4 regions of the Gottfriedia sp. NPDC056225 genome follow, and region 3 is predicted to be linked to each of the others. Evidence: riboswitches for the same ligand, from Rfam matches in the RefSeq annotation. Region 3 holds a riboswitch; each other region holds the start of a gene.

Region 1 (3,989 bases), on a different contig from region 3:
AGCTCTTATATTTTTTAGAGTAAACACCGATTGGCTCGATATGAATACCACCAGCGTTTTCAAATTTATAACCATTTTCTTTCATTTGAGACTCTAAATAAGGAATGTGTTGGAAATAGTTTGCATCTAATTCTTTTGAAGCTAATGCCTTATTTGGTAAAACATAATCTTGGAATTTAACAATTTTCAAGTTAATTCCTTCTTTTTTAAGAATTGGTTTAGCTTGTTCTAAAATAACTGCGTGAGGTACATTTGATGCACCTACTACTAATTCTTTATCTTTATTATTAGCACCACATGCTGCTAAAGATAATGCTAATACACCTGCTCCTAAAATTCCTGCGATTCTTTTGAATTTCACTGTCGTTTCCTCCCTAATATCATTAAGCTCTTTTATCTATTTTTGTTGTAATTAAATCACCAATAAATTGAAGAATAAATACGATTAATAAAATAATAATTGTCGCAACAAATGTCACTTCGTTATTTGAACGTTGGTATCCTTCCATAAATGCTAAGTTACCAAGTCCACCACCACCTACTACACCAGCCATTGCTGTATAACCAACAATCGCAATAGTAGTAACTGTTAAACCTGAGATAATTGCTGGTAATGCTTCTGGAATTAACACTTTTACGATGATTGTGAAAGTACTAGCTCCCATTGCTCTTGCAGCTTCAATTACACCTTTATCTATTTCACGTAAGCCGATCTCAACCATTCTTGCATAGAATGGTGCAGCACCGATAATAAGTGCAGGTAATGCTGCTTTTGCACCAAGCATTGAACCAAGAATAAAGATTGTAAACGGAATTAGTAAAATGATTAATATGATAAACGGTATTGAACGAAAAATATTTACAAACGCTGCTAGGATTGTATTAAAAAATTTATTTTCAAGAAGTTGGTCTTTACTAGTTAAAAATAAGAATAAACCGATTATTAATCCAAAAATAAACGTTGCCACCGCACCTATAACTGTCATAAATAATGTTTCTTGAGTTGCTATACGCATAGCTTCCCAATCAACATTTTGAAAAAGTTGTGTCATCTTATGCTACCTCCACTTCAACTTGTTTTGATTCTAAATAAGCAATTGCGTCTTTGATGTTATTTCTATCTCCAACAAGTTGAATTTTCATTGTCCCATAAGAGCCTTCAGCGGTTTGAACAATTTTTCCTTGTAAAATATTCACTTCAATTTCAAAGTGTTTTACTACTTCAGAAATATGCGGTTGGTCTGCTTGTCCATTTTTAAACGTTAGCTTGTAAGTATTATCATTCCCAACACTTTTAGAAATTACTTCATTGTCCAATTCTTCATCTGTGCCTTTAATTTGCTTTACAAATTTCTTCGTAATTGATTGTTTAGGATGTGTAAATACATCTACAACATGGCCTTCTTCTACAACTTGTCCATTTTCCATTACGGCAACTCGTTGGCAAATTTTTTGTATAACATGCATTTCATGTGTGATTAGAATAATTGTAATACCTAACTGCTTATTAATATTTGTAAGCAAAGCTAAGATTGAATCAGTAGTTTCTGGATCTAATGCAGAAGTTGCTTCATCACATAAAAGAACATCTGGATTATTAGCTAATGCTCTTGCAATTCCAACACGTTGCTTTTGTCCACCACTTAGTTCAGAAGGATAAGCATTTTCTCTTCCTTCAAGTCCCACTAGTTTGACTAATTCCTTCGCACGAGTAATGCTTTCCTGTTTAGGTACTTTAGCAATTTCAAGTGGGAAAAGTATATTTTCTAATACAGTTCTTGACCATAATAAATTAAAATGTTGGAAAATCATTCCTATCTTCTGTCTTGCTTTTCTTAATTGACTAGATGAACATTTCGAAATAGATTGACCATTAATAATAACCTCACCTGATGTTGGTGATTCAAGTCCATTTAGCATACGTAATAGCGTACTTTTCCCTGCGCCGCTATATCCGATCATGCCAAAAATCTCACCTGCACTAATCGTTAACGATACATTTTGTACCGCGGTAACTGTGCCTTTTTTACCCTTGTATATTTTACTTACATTATTTATTTGAATCATACTAGTTCTCCTTTCAAAACATTCTAACAACTCATTCTTCAATTTTTTGTAAGAACGTACTTTTTTAGTCGCATAATACAAAAAAACCTTTCAACTCACATGAGCAGAAAGGTTTTACATACAAAAAGTATTCCTTTCTCTCATCTCTCAAAGCAATTTGCTTTGCAGGAATTAGCACCATTTCAATGACGATCATTGACGGTTGCTGGGTTTCATAGGGCACAGTCCCTCCACCTCTCTCGATAAGAGTTAACTTACGATTATATAAAGTTGTCAACGTATTTTATAGCTTACTTACCAATATTCCTTAGTAAATACTGCTTGCTTTAACGTAATTCTCATTCTACAAACTTAGACACAAGTTGTCAACAATTTTCCAAAAGTTTTTTATCACTTTCTACACCTGTATATTGAAAAATTGTTTCAATCAGTAGTAATAAGCGGTAATTTCCGTCAAATGAAGCATCATTTAGTTTTAACAATAGACTTAATCTTTGCGAACCTGAATATAACGATTCCCATCCATCTTTTGTAAAGTTAACTCTAAGTTGAGGTATTGAGCGATCGATTACCTCAATAAAAGGTGCCTTTTTGCTAAATCTAACAAATAGTTTTTCATTTATTCCGTTAAACTCAACTATTTTTTCTTCAATTGGTAAAATAATTTGTAAATATTCTTTTTTTATAAATAAGTTTCTAGCTTGTCCAACCCACTCCTTAATTTCCATCTTAAACACCTCTTTTTGGATTCTTTAATCTATTTTCTCATAGATTAGAGGTGTGTTCTTTATATTTCGCTCGACATTTACTTGATAAAAATCTATTATTTAATATTTTTTCTACACCATTCAACTCATTTCCCGAGAAATATGTCTAAAAACAGGAAATAGTTTAAGGCAATTAAAAAAGAGCGCATCATTTCGTATGCACTCATCGTTTAATATATAAATTATATTTTTTTAACAGTTCATGTAAATATGGAACAGATTGGAAAGCGTAGATTTTTTGTTTCATTTCCCCATTTTCAAAAATAAGTAAACAAGGTACACTTTCGATCTTCCAGCTTTGAGCTTCCTCCACAATTTCATTAATATTTACCTTACTCATTGGTAAATTTGGCAGAATCTCGTTAACAATTTCTAGCATTTTTGATGCTACTTGGCATGTACCACACATTGCGGTATATATATATATCACGGTAGTCTCTTTTGACTGTATTCTTTGCATTAAATCTGTCTTTGTCCATTGCTGCATGATCATTATTCCTCTTTAATTTGTTCGTAAATAATCCGTAAATACTGAAATATCCGCTCCTAATAATACACTTGCTAAATGTTGACTTGGAGCTGTTGCTACTTCTCGATAACTTCGATCAATGTACAGATGTTCAGCCTGTGGAAATTCTCTTTTTAACAATCTTCTAAGCTTTTCACCAGCCTCGTCTGCATCGACTAACACATAAATTTCTCTTAAATCTAACATTTCAGCAAGCTCATCTAGCTTTGAAGTACCAACTGTACCATTCGTACAGATAATATCTACAGGCTCCTTTATAATCGTCTGTATTTTTCTCTTATCAGTAGTACCTTCGACAATGATAACTTTTCTTTGATCTTCAATATTCACTGGGCATCACCTAATGTATAGGACTCAAAAACTTTTGACTAAAAATCTTTTGTATATAGTATATTCGATTTTCCCTTTGTTGTTTCCTTTTTTTCCCTAAATGAAAATGTCCCTTTAAATTATGTTTTATGTAAATAAGTTAAGCTTTATTACTACAATTATACACATAAATTTTAAAAAACACCCATATGGACACTTCAGAATATTGGCAAACGCACTAGATCTTCGTTACTTCAACTGTTTGCGATCCTAATTACTGTCTAGAATAACGCCACTCTGAATCAGCCAACTTGTCT
Region 2 (3,989 bases), on a different contig from region 3:
AAAACATCTTTACCAGATGCTACAACTGCTTGCTTTGCAATTTTTGCTGCTATTTCATTCAATTCAATATCTAAATGCTGTAAATTATAATCAGATAAAACAATATTTGTTGCCCCAAAAGTATTCGTTTCGATAATGTCAGATCCTGCGTTTATATACTCCTCATGAATCTCTTGAATAACATCTGGTCTAGTTAAAACTAAATATTCATTACAGCCTTCATAATCTTCCCCACCAAAATCATCTGCAGTTAAATCACGTTGCTGAATCATCGTTCCCATTGCACCATCAAGAAGTAATATTTTCTCTTTTAAAGCTATATCTAATTGTTTCATAGTTGTATCCCCTCTTTATTGCTGCTTTTAGTAAAATGAATTAAGTCTTCTGTTATTTCATACTTCAAAAATGGTGTAATTAAATAAATGCCATTAAATTTATCTTTTGCATAATTAATAAGTTCTTTTGCAATTTTCTTCCCTTCATCGATTGCCTTTTCTGGTTCAACTGATGAAATTCGGTTCCGTACTTCATCTGATAAAGTAATTCCAGGAACTTCATAATGAATAAAGTCTGCATTTCTCTTACTAACTAATGGCATAACGCCAATAAAAATTGGTTGCTTTATATGACGTGTCGCTTCGTATAACTTATCAATTGTTTCAAAATCATATATAGGCTGAGTTAAGAAATAATCCGCTCCTGCTTCAACCTTTTTTTCAAGTCTTTTGATCGCCGCATCAAATTTTCGAATATTTGGGTTAAAAGCAGCGGCAACTGAAAATCTCGTTCCATTTCCTAAGCTTTTACCTGAATAAAGTCTGCCTTCATTCATTTCTTTAATCATTCGAATAAGATCAAGTGATGCCACATCATAAACTGAAGTTGCACCAGGAAAATCTCCGACTCTTGCTGGGTCTCCTGTAATCGCAAGAATTTCATTTAAACCTAAAGTCGATAACCCCATTAAGTGAGATTGAAGTCCAATCATATTGCGATCACGACAAGTCAAATGCGTTAAGACTGGAACGTCTAATCGCTGTAACAGAGAAGCCATTGCCACATTCGAGATTCTCGGTGAAGCTAGTGGATTATCTGCTAACGTAATCGCATCAGCTCCTGCAGAATGTAACGCCTTTGCTCCTTCAAAAAACTTTCTCGTTTGTAAAGTTTTCGGAGGATCAAGTTCAGCGATAATCGTCGTTTTTTGTTTTGCTTTTTCTGGCAAAGTCTCATCCTTTTGCTCTACTTGCTTTGGGATTGTAATTTTAATCGTTCTGCTCTTCACTTCTTTTTTTGTAACGGGTTGTAAAGTATCAATCTTTTTTCGTAAAGCCGCAATATGTGCCGGTGTAGTACCACAGCACCCACCAATTAGTCTTACACCTTGTTCGATAAATGGTTTAGCCATATCTTCAAAATATTCTGGATTCGATTTGTATTCGTATTTCCCTTCTGCATACAATGGTAAGCCTGAATTTGGAAATGCAGATAAGTAACCATTTGTTGGTAATGATACTGTATTTAGCGATTCTAACATATGTAGTGGTCCTAAATGACAATTGATACCGACTACATCCGCCCCCAAATCAACTAATCTAGGAAGTATTTTCTCGATATATTGGCCACTTTGCATAATCCCAATTTCTTGTAGTGTTACTTGAGAAATAATTGGTAAATCCGTTCTTCCTCTTAGTAGATTTACAGCATCGTATAATTCATTTTCATCGTAAAATGTTTCAAGCATGATTCCATCTACGCCTTCTTCTAGAAGTGCTGAAGCTTGCTCAAGCAACATCATTTCCCGTTCTAAAGGAGTTGTAAACGTAGATCCAACATATTTCATTCCACCAATACCACCAATAACTAAGGCTCTTCCCTTCGAAGCAGCTCTAGCATTTCTTACAGCCATTTGGTTGATTTGTTTTACCAACTTCTCTAACCCATATTGTCTTAGCTTTCCAGCATTTGCACCGTACGAATTTGTTTGAATAACTTCTGCACCAGCATCTATATATTGTTCATGAATATGAATGATTCGATCCCGTTCAGTAATATTGAGTTCTTCAAAGCAACTGTGTAGCCCTCCTGAATACAAAAGTGTACCCATTGCACCATCACCTAAAACAATTCCACTACTTAACTTTTCCAACAAGCCCATTTCATCACTTCCTGTTTATATAAAATAAAAAACGCCATTCTCTCAAAAAATGAAAGAATGACGTTAACGTTTAATTTACGCCTTATCTCTCATGTTTTAAACATGCTGGATTTAGCACTTTTTAGCATAAGCTAAAGTTGCCGGGTTTCAAAGGGCCAGTCCCTCCACCACTCTCGATAAGGATTATTTAGTTTTTTTATTCAATGAAGTAAGTTTACTATATTTATATGATAAAAGAAAGCCATTTATTGAAAAATTTCCAAAAATAAATTTATTCACTTTACATAATTTTATTATTTAACTATTTTTAAAGTGTGCTAACGCTAGTAAAGGGTAGATTTCATTATAGCTATGATAATTAATATAAAATTGACCTGGTAGTCCAAGTCCTGTAGGATATGATAGCGCCTTATTAGAAATTTCATTTTGAGAAACTAAATAGTTAATCCCTCTTTTAATCACTTCATCATCTTTATTTCGAATTGTCAGTAAGGCATCAATTGCCCAGCCAGTTTGACTAGGTGTACTATACTTTAATGGAATATAAGAACCTTTAACCGTTGAAAATCCTGATTCTCCCCAACCTCCGTCCACATTTTGAATCGAAACTAACCATTTCTCAGCTTTTTTAATTGCTTCATGATTTTTAGAAACCCCCACAGCTCTTAAACCAGTAATTGCTGCCCACGTACCATATAAATAACAAATTCCCCATCTACCATACCAACTACCATTTGATTTCTGGTTTTTAAACAACCAATCAGCTGCTTTTTTAACAATTGGGTCATCATTAGAAATTGATGTATAGTTGCCAATAAACTCCAATATACGCCCTGTTAAATCAGGAGTAGAAGGATCAATAATCGCATCTTTTGCATTTTCAATCGGTAAAAGAGTTAGCCACTTATTCGTTACGTTTTTTTCGAATGCTCCCCAACCACCATCGCCATTTTGCAATCCAAGTAAAAAATGAACGCCTTTTAACCAACTTTCTTGAAAGTTTGGTTGATACATTGCACTTCTTGATAGTGCCCTCAAAACGGCACCCGTATCATCATTATCTGGTATAAATGAATTCACATCAGAAAATCCCCAGCCACCAGGGCTTAAATTTTTAGCGTGTACTGACCAGTCACCAATCAAATCTTGTTGTTTAGAAATTAAGTAATGAATAGACTTTGAAACACTGGGTTCATTACTTGAATAACCAGCTTCTTGAATTGCATATGACAATAAAGCAGTATCCCAAACTTTTGATGGTGAATTTTGAATATGAAGTCCAGCATCTGTATTCGTCGCATATGAAAGGAGTCCTTGTAGTGCATTTTGAATGACGGAAGATGAAACTTCATATCCTAAAGCCATCAAAGCATAAACCATATAAAATGTAGAACTAGCATAGCTATAAAAGGTTCCATTTGTTTCAATCCGATCTAAAATAAATCGTTCAGCCTTTTCATAGCCTTTTTGATGAAAATATAAAGGATAGGAAGCAAGCTTCTTCCCTTCTTCAAGAATAAATTGATAAAATGTCCCCCGCTCTTCGTTAAACCATTCCATTTCACTGTCTTCTAAAAGATTATCAATATTTAGATCATCTTTTAATTTCACTTTAAACCGTTTATTAATACATAGAATCATAGGCACTAAATGAACCCTAGCATAATTACTTAAATCAAATAAACTTAATGGCATTTTATCAGGTAATAAAAAATAGCTCATTGGAAAGTAAAACAACTTTGGATAGTCAATTAAACCGTGAATGGCAAGAATCATTTTAAGCATAAAATGTGTTTTTTTTATTCCACCATTTTCTCGAATGAATTTTTCA
Region 3 (3,989 bases):
ATGTACAAACACATCTAAGCCAAGTTCTTCTTGAATCGCAATCCATCTTTTGATTTCTGCATAAATAAACTCTTCATATTGCGCATTCGTTAATTCACCTTTACGCCATTTTGAACGCTGACCTCTTACTTCTTGTGTTTGAGGGAAACTTCCAATTGTTGTAGTTGGTAGAAGCGGTAATTGGAAAGACTTTTCTTGAATGGCTTGACGAACTTTATAGGATTCTTCACGCTCCACACTATACGTATGCAAGTTTTGAATGGCTTTCTGAACATGTTTATTGTTTCGAACGGATGATTTATTTAATGCTTGAATTGCATTTGTACTTGCTTCAATTTCTGCTTGAATCGAAGTTTTCCCATCTTGTAAACCTTTTGCTAATACAAAAATTTCATTTAGTTTTTCATCAGCAAAAGATAGCGCAACCTTTAGCACATCATCAATTGTACTTTCATTATTCGCTGTTACAGGAGAATGTAATAAGCTTGATGAAGGTTGGATAATAAGCTGATCCTTTGAAACGAACTCAGTGATTTCTTCAAGAAGGGCATATTTATGCTCAAGATTTGCACGCCATATGTTACGTCCGTCAATCACACCAGCAGCAAGTACTTTATCTTTTGGGAAACCATATTTTTTAATGGCAGCAAGGTTACGACCGTTATCATAAATAAAATCAAGACCAATTCCTTGAACAGGGAGTGAAACTACTTCTTCGTAGAAATCAACGCTCTCAAAATAAGTTTGAAGAATCACATTCACATTAGGTGCTGCTTCATGCAATGCTTCATATATATCGTTAAATAATGCAACTTCTTCTTTTGAAATAGATGTAGATAAGATTGGTTCATCTATTTGAACCCACTCAACACCTTCTGTTTGTAATTCTCGTAATAGATCGGCATAAAGTGGTACAAATTGATTTACAATCTTTTTAAACTCAGTTTCTTTATATCCTTTAGACAGTTTTACAAATGTTACTGGCCCCAAGATAACTGGTTTCCCTTCAATACCAAGCTTTTGTTTAGCCTCTTTATAAAATTGTAGTGGACGGTTATCGACAAGAGTAGGTGCTACTTCTCCCAATTCTGGAACAATATAGTGATAGTTTGTGTTAAACCATTTTGTCATTTCAGATGCAACTGCACTTTTTGAACCGCGTGCTATTTCAAAATAAGTTTCAAGTGATACTTTTCCTCCTGCATATTCAAAGCGCTTAGGTACGAGACCGAACATAACAGTTGTGTCGAGAACATGGTCATATAAGCTAAAATCTCCTACTGGAATTAAATCGATACCTTGATTTTTTTGCTTTTGAAGATGCTGCAAACGAATCGCTTCAATTTGCTTTAAAAAATCTTCTTTTTCTAGTTTACCTGCCCAAAATTGTTCAAGTGCTTTTTTCCATTCACGCTTTTCACCAATTCTTGGATAACCTATATTTGAACTTTTTACACTGTTTACCATTCTAATACACTCCTTATATGTTTGCTTTTGTATTTTCTTCCCAACAAAAAAGTCTCCCTTTTCAAATAGAAAAGAGAGACTCATACGCATAACTAACTAGAGTTGAGATATTGCTGATCCCAAATCACGTATTCCTCACTCCCCCCTATACATCCGTAGGTACAAGCGCATACAATAGGCAGGTCTCCTGACTTAGGATCAAACGCTTCTTATCCCTTCCCATTTCAGAGAATGAAACAGTGGTTGAATGATAAGTTGCTCCCCAATACAGTGGCGGGACCGTGTCGGATTCTAACCGACTTCCCTTTTAAGCTGTGTAAATAATTCTTAACAGCACCTTTTGCATTTTTATGAAATTATTATTAAGAAAATTGAAGATGATCATTTCTAACAAACCTTCAAAACGACAAAAGCCCTCGCTACTTTATAAGTGAGAGGGCTACAAAATTTATGGAATCCTCTCTTATTTTCCAAAGCAATTTGCTTTGCAGGAATTAGCACCTTTTCAACAAAAAACGTTGAATGGTTGCCGGGCATCATCGGGCCAGTCCCTCCGCCACTCTCAATAAGAGTTTAATAATTTATAATGTTTTGAATTAATTGTCATGATAGCATGATAAACATAGTCTGTCAAAATAAAATAAAAAATGTTCGCTACAGAAAAGTTTAAAAAAGAGGGAATGTATATTTTGTATATATAGATAATACATTAGAATCAATCCAGAACACGGTTAGATTCAGTGGTCTAAGTAATTTTATTTTGATCTAGTTCTTAACTAAAAATTTTTTTGATCAACTTTACAATCCTACTACTCGGTGATACAATGTACCTGTACTTAGCAATACTGAATACCAGTAATACTAAATAGTTAAATTTTTTTTAAAAAAAGGTTCACATTTCTTCTACTTAGTAATACTATATACTATTACTAAGTAATACGGAGTATCAGTCGCACTAGATAGCTGAAAAAGAGTTCATATAAAAATGAACAGTAAAAGCATTGATCTATAGGCTATTTAGTTTTTCTATTGTCCGGTACTAAGTATTACTGAATATCTGTATCACTAATTAGTAGAAAGTGTGTTTTGTGCTCAGCTAATTGCTGTTTAAGTTAATAGACCTAAAAATTATTTCACAAAAGTAAAAAGGAGGTGTACGCTATGGAAAATTTAACAGAAATGCTTAAAGGTTCATTGGAAGGTTGTGTACTTGAAATCATCAGTCGCGGTGATACTTACGGCTACGAAATTACTCGTCTTCTTAATGACTTAGGATTCACTGAAGTTGTCGAAGGAACAGTCTACACCATTTTGATTCGGTTGGAAAAGAAAGAGATGGTAAATATCGAGAAAAAACGGTCTGAAATGGGACCGCCTCGTAAGTTTTATTCATTAAACGAAGCAGGGCGTGAGGAATTACAACAATTTTGGAAAAGATGGAATTTTGTTTCATCAAAAATCAATATACTAAAGGGGGAACGATAGTATGAAAAAATTTATTGAGTTAATCATTGGTGATATAGAAAGCAAAAAAGAATATAAAGCATTTATGAAAAAGGTAAATTCTCTACCGAAAGATTACGCATTTGTGTTCAAAAAGATTCAAAAGTACATGTGGAATTTCGGTTATGGATTTGGTGAAGAAATCATTAATTTGTATGAACTGTTTGAGGCTAGTTCAGCAGAAGGAAAGCATGTGCTAGATGTAACCGGTGAAGACGTAGCAGCATTTGCCGACGAATTGATGGCTCTCTCTAAACTAGGTGGAGAATCGTCAGGCTTTTTCGGAGGTAAAGTAGAGTTGGAAAAAGATATTGAGAGTAGAGTCGAACAGCAAGTAAAGATATGGACGAATAAAAAATAAAAGTAGGGGGCTAAAAAAATGGTGAATTTTTTCAAAAAGATACTTGATGACAAAAAAGAATACAAAGAAATGATGGCGCGAGTAGAAGCATTGCCAGTCGATTACCAAGAAGCCTATAAAAAAATCTGCAACTATATGTGGAGTTTTGCTTCTGGAAGTGGCATGGATATGTTGAGAATTCAGTATGATCTTATTGATTTGTTTGAAGCAGGTGCAGCAGATAGCAAAGACGTATTAGAAGTGACAGGTGAAGACGTTACAGCATTCGCTAATGAACTTACTGATCAAGCGAAAAGATGGGATGATAAATTACGTAATAATTTGAACAAAAGCATTCTAGATCGATTGGGTAAGAAAAAATAAAATCATCAGTTACATTTATCAAATAAGTATTTCATAAGTGATATTTGTATGTCTGTATAGATAAATCCAGCTGCAGGCGCAACTTACGCTTAGAGCGCGCGCCTTCAGCTTTATATATGGGAGGGAAATGATTATGAGTAATACTGCAATTTCAGTGAAAGGATTGAAAAAATCCTATAAAAATATAGAGGTGCTAAAAGGTGTAGATTTTGAGGTGAAAAGAGGCAGTGTTTTCGCTTTACTGGGCTCCAATGGTGCTGGTAAAACGACTATTATTAAAATCTTAACTACATTA
Region 4 (3,989 bases), on a different contig from region 3:
AATGTAACTGGGATACCGCTTTGGTTTAGCTCCCAAGATGTAAGTCTTGCGCCTTGAAATACTGGTCTTGTTTCTGTTGCATACGCAGAAATTTCCCAGCCTTTTTCTTTTGCTAAGTGCAATGGCGCAAGCGCTGTACCATATCGGCTTGTAGCAATACTACCTGCATTACAATGTGTCAATACAGCCGCTCCATTATGCAATAATGTTAAAGCGTTTTCACCAATTTCCTTGCAAGTCGCTTCATCTTCTACATGTAGTTTGATCGCTTCTTCCATAATGATTAACTTAGCCTCAGAAACTGTCTTTGCTTCTTTGCTAGCTCCAATTAGTCTTTCAACCGCCCAAGCTAAATTTACTGCAGTAGGTCTTGCGCTAATTAATTCATCAGCTAATACTCTTGCTTGAGTATGAAATTCATCGATCTGTTCAGTCTGAATTTCTCGAACGCCTAAATATAGACCATAAGCTGCTGCTAAACCAATCGCAGGTGCGCCTCTTACTTGTAGCTTAACGATTGCTTCTCGTACATCAAGCAATGTAGTTGCATCAAAATAATAAATTTCAGTTGGTAATTTCGTTTGATCTAAAATTTTTAAACTCTCACCGTTCCATTGTAAAGATTCGGGTATTTGCTGTAATGTAGTCATCGATTATTTCTCCAATCCAATTATTAAATTACCAATATTGTTAATATTAAATCTATTTTTAATGCAAAATGCTCCGAATTTTAAGACTTTTTTCTTTACTTGAATTTTTTGATTTTCCTCAAGTGAATCAATATCTTCAACATGAGCAAGACCGATACTTCTTCGGATTAATTCGCATCCAATTACTCCAATTGCGTCCACCCAGTACCCCTCTAATTTTTCTTTAATTAGAGCCTGTTGGTTAAATGGTCTAACACTATGCTCTTCCCATAATCGAATAAATGTTTCATTAAAAACTTTTTCAATGTTTAAAATATGTTCAACAATTTCTTCTTTTTGCTCAGTTCGGCTGAAAAGTTGAAAAATTAAATTCGCTTGAATTTGACCTAAATCAAACCCGATTGGTCCTACAAACGCAAACTCTGGGTCAATAACTTTTGTTTCTGTTGTAGACACGAAAATACTTCCTGTATGTAAATCTCCGTGTAATAACGCTTCTTTTTTTGATAAAAAGTCTAATTTTAACTTTGCTACTTCTATTTGTAGAGCTTCATCATTCCAAAGTTCTTGAATTACTTCTGTTAGCTCTGCTTCATAACTGTTTGTTTCGCAGTTAAAGTATGGGTCAGTATAAACAAGATTTTCTGTTATATCACAAAGTTCTGGATTGTTAAATAGATACTCTAGCTCTTTTTTCTTAGCTGGAGTTGTTCCGAAATCAGAAGTAAAAAATAACGATTTTGCTAAAAAATCACCGATATGTTCTGCCAAAAACGGGTAACTCTTTTTCTCAATTAAGCCTTTTCGTAAAATTTGTAAATGTGAAAGGTCTTCCATTACTGTTACAGCTTGCTCTTCATCATGTTCTAAAATTTCCGGTGAATGTAATGGAATTAAATCATTATATATTTTTGTTGCATTACTCTCGATTGTTGCTCTATTTAATGTCAGAGGCCAGCTTTCACCAACAACTTTTGCATAAGGTAAAGCTTGTTTTATGATTAAGCCTTTTTCGCTTCCTACTGGTGTAACTTTGAAAACTAAGTTTAAATTTCCATCGCCGATCTCTACACTTTCACATAATTCATTTGTAAAATAACCTAATTTTTGTAAATAAGTAATTGCAGTTACCTCTGTTAAAGGTCTATATTCTTTTCTTTGAATGACAGTCATACAATTCATCCCCCTCGATTTTGACAAAATAAAAAGCCTCTTTTCCGAGACGAAAAGAGGCAATGTTAATTGGCTTTCGTCTCTTATCTACCAGAAAATTACTTTTCTGTTGGAATTAGCACCGTGCCTTACTGAGCAATTAAGCTCAGGCGTATTTATTACGCCCCATCTCACAATGGTATTACAGTCGGTTGCTGGGCATCATCGGGCCAAATCCCTCCGCCTACTCGAAATAAGAGTTCGCATATTTGATTTTATACTCGTATTTTAATTTAAAGAATTTTAGTTTGTCAATTACTTTTTTGTAATTTTTTATAGATTCCTTCTCTTCTGTCTTCGAAGATTGGGATTGTACCGCGTATTTCATCGACTTTTTTAGGATCAATTTCGCCAAAAATGATTTCCTCATTCGGACTACCTTTTGAAATTACTTCTCCCCAAGGATCGATTATCATCGAGCCTCCTCCAAAAGTATTCGCTAAATCCTTACCTACTCGATTACATGCTACGACATAGCATTGATTTTCAATTGCTCTTGCTTTTAATAATGTTTCCCAATGATTCATTCGTTGAATTGGCCATTCTGCAACAAAAAATAAAACTTTTGCGCCTTTTTGAGAATGAGCTCCGATCCATTCTGGGAAACGCAAATCATAACAAACAAAACCTGCGGCAGTTAAACCATAAATCTCAAAAAGCCCATCGGTCTCACCTGCTTGAAGATAGTGATGCTCGTTCATTAGCTGGAACAAATGAATTTTATCATACGTTTTAACGATTTCACCTGTTTTGCTTATAACAATTAAAGTATTGGTGACACCATTTTCTTGCGCAATTGGAAATGATCCACAAATTAACGTTACATTATTTGATTTTGCTATTAACTGGAGTTCAGAAATAATTTCCTCTTGATCAGCAGTATGCAATCCAATTTCTTTCAAACAATAGCCTGTTGTCCATAACTCCGGTAATACAATTACCTCTACATTTTCTTTTACAGCCTCAATAATTTTAGATTTCATATTCTCAAAATTAGCTCTTGATTTGCCTAAAATAACGTCAGATTGAATGCAAGCAATTTTCAACATAATTTATTCACCCTATTCTAAATTTTATAGACATTTTTAAATCGAGCATATATGATGGTGAAAGTTATTGCAACAGTCGTTCATGAAAATCATTCGATTACAAAACGATCTAATCTACTTAAATAAATTCTATTTTTGGAGTGATTAACTTGAATCATAATAAACTATTAAACAATTTACCTAAACAATTTTTTGCATCACTCGTTCAAAAAGTCAATGAGTCAATCAATAAAGGTCATGATGTGATAAATCTTGGTCAAGGAAATCCAGATCAACCAACACCAGACCATATTATAAAAGCGTTGCAGCAATCTGTTGAAAATCCAACAACTCATCGTTATTCACCTTTTAGAGGGATGAGTACATTAAAAAAAGCTGTTGTAGAATTTTATAAACGCGAGTATGATGTTGACTTAGACCCAGAAGAAGAAGTGGCTATTTTATTTGGCGGAAAAGCTGGATTAGTAGAGTTACCACTTTGTTTATGTGACGAAGGAGATACGATTTTAGTTCCAGACCCAGGATACCCTGACTATTTATCTGGTATTTCTCTTTCTAAAACGGTACCTTATATGCTTCCGTTACTTGAGCAAAATCAATTTTTACCAGATTATAGCTTAATTCCTCAGAAAGTTTTAGATGCTAGTAAAATTTTATTTATTAATTATCCAAATAACCCTACTGGTGCAATCGCAACAGAAGAATTTTTTAAACATACTGTGGAGTTAGCAAGAAATAATCAAATTACAGTTTGCCATGATTTTGCATACGGTGCTTTTGGATTTGATGGCAAAAAACCATTAAGTTATCTTCAAACTCCTGGTGCAAAAGAGTGTGGTATTGAAATTTATACACTTTCTAAAACTTATAATATGGCTGGTTGGAGAATCGGTTTTGCAGTTGGTAATAAAGAGGTCATTTCAGCTATTAATCTATTACAGGACCATCTTTACGTTAGTATTTTCCCAGCTGTTCAAGAGGCTGCCGCTGTTGCATTAACAGAATCTCAAGAAAGTGTGAAAAAATTATTAGCACTTTATGAAGATCGCAGAAATGTCTTTATTAGCGGTTGTCATGA

Evidence for each region. A riboswitch is a leader RNA that binds a small molecule or an ion and turns the genes downstream of it on or off. The one in region 3 is predicted to bind S-adenosylmethionine.
Region 1: it holds a riboswitch for S-adenosylmethionine, as region 3 does, so the genes downstream of both, ACFCYN_RS06560 (methionine ABC transporter ATP-binding protein) here and metE (5-methyltetrahydropteroyltriglutamate--homocysteine S-methyltransferase) in region 3, are expected to answer to the same signal.
Region 2: it holds a riboswitch for S-adenosylmethionine, as region 3 does, so the genes downstream of both, ACFCYN_RS16485 (bifunctional homocysteine S-methyltransferase/methylenetetrahydrofolate reductase) here and metE (5-methyltetrahydropteroyltriglutamate--homocysteine S-methyltransferase) in region 3, are expected to answer to the same signal.
Region 4: it holds a riboswitch for S-adenosylmethionine, as region 3 does, so the genes downstream of both, mtnK (S-methyl-5-thioribose kinase) here and metE (5-methyltetrahydropteroyltriglutamate--homocysteine S-methyltransferase) in region 3, are expected to answer to the same signal.

What each region holds. Positions count from the first base shown of each region.
Region 1 covers NZ_JBHJTJ010000006.1:58,819-62,807, forward strand. The annotation lists gene metQ (methionine ABC transporter substrate-binding lipoprotein MetQ) at 1-361, opposite strand, end outside; gene ACFCYN_RS06555 (methionine ABC transporter permease) at 384-1,052, opposite strand; gene ACFCYN_RS06560 (methionine ABC transporter ATP-binding protein) at 1,054-2,067, opposite strand; SAM riboswitch class I at 2,205-2,316, opposite strand; gene ACFCYN_RS06565 (hypothetical protein) at 2,433-2,795, opposite strand; gene ACFCYN_RS06570 (thioredoxin family protein) at 2,998-3,321, opposite strand; gene ACFCYN_RS06575 (ribonuclease M5) at 3,337-3,687, opposite strand.
Region 2 covers NZ_JBHJTJ010000026.1:37,002-40,990, reverse strand. The annotation lists gene metH (methionine synthase) at 1-335, opposite strand, end outside; gene ACFCYN_RS16485 (bifunctional homocysteine S-methyltransferase/methylenetetrahydrofolate reductase) at 332-2,158, opposite strand; SAM riboswitch class I at 2,238-2,341, opposite strand; gene shc (squalene--hopene cyclase) at 2,456-3,989, opposite strand, start outside.
Region 3 covers NZ_JBHJTJ010000019.1:20,682-24,670, reverse strand. The annotation lists gene metE (5-methyltetrahydropteroyltriglutamate--homocysteine S-methyltransferase) at 1-1,467, opposite strand, end outside; cobalamin riboswitch at 1,628-1,823, opposite strand; SAM riboswitch class I at 1,928-2,039, opposite strand; gene ACFCYN_RS13770 (PadR family transcriptional regulator) at 2,629-2,952, shown strand; gene ACFCYN_RS13765 (DUF1048 domain-containing protein) at 2,954-3,331, shown strand; gene ACFCYN_RS13760 (DUF1048 domain-containing protein) at 3,350-3,694, shown strand; gene ACFCYN_RS13755 (ABC transporter ATP-binding protein) at 3,828-3,989, shown strand, end outside.
Region 4 covers NZ_JBHJTJ010000018.1:33,312-37,300, forward strand. The annotation lists gene mtnA (S-methyl-5-thioribose-1-phosphate isomerase) at 1-650, opposite strand, end outside; gene mtnK (S-methyl-5-thioribose kinase) at 654-1,823, opposite strand; SAM riboswitch class I at 1,904-2,062, opposite strand; gene ACFCYN_RS13400 (carbon-nitrogen family hydrolase) at 2,114-2,908, opposite strand; gene ACFCYN_RS13405 (pyridoxal phosphate-dependent aminotransferase) at 3,052-3,989, shown strand, end outside.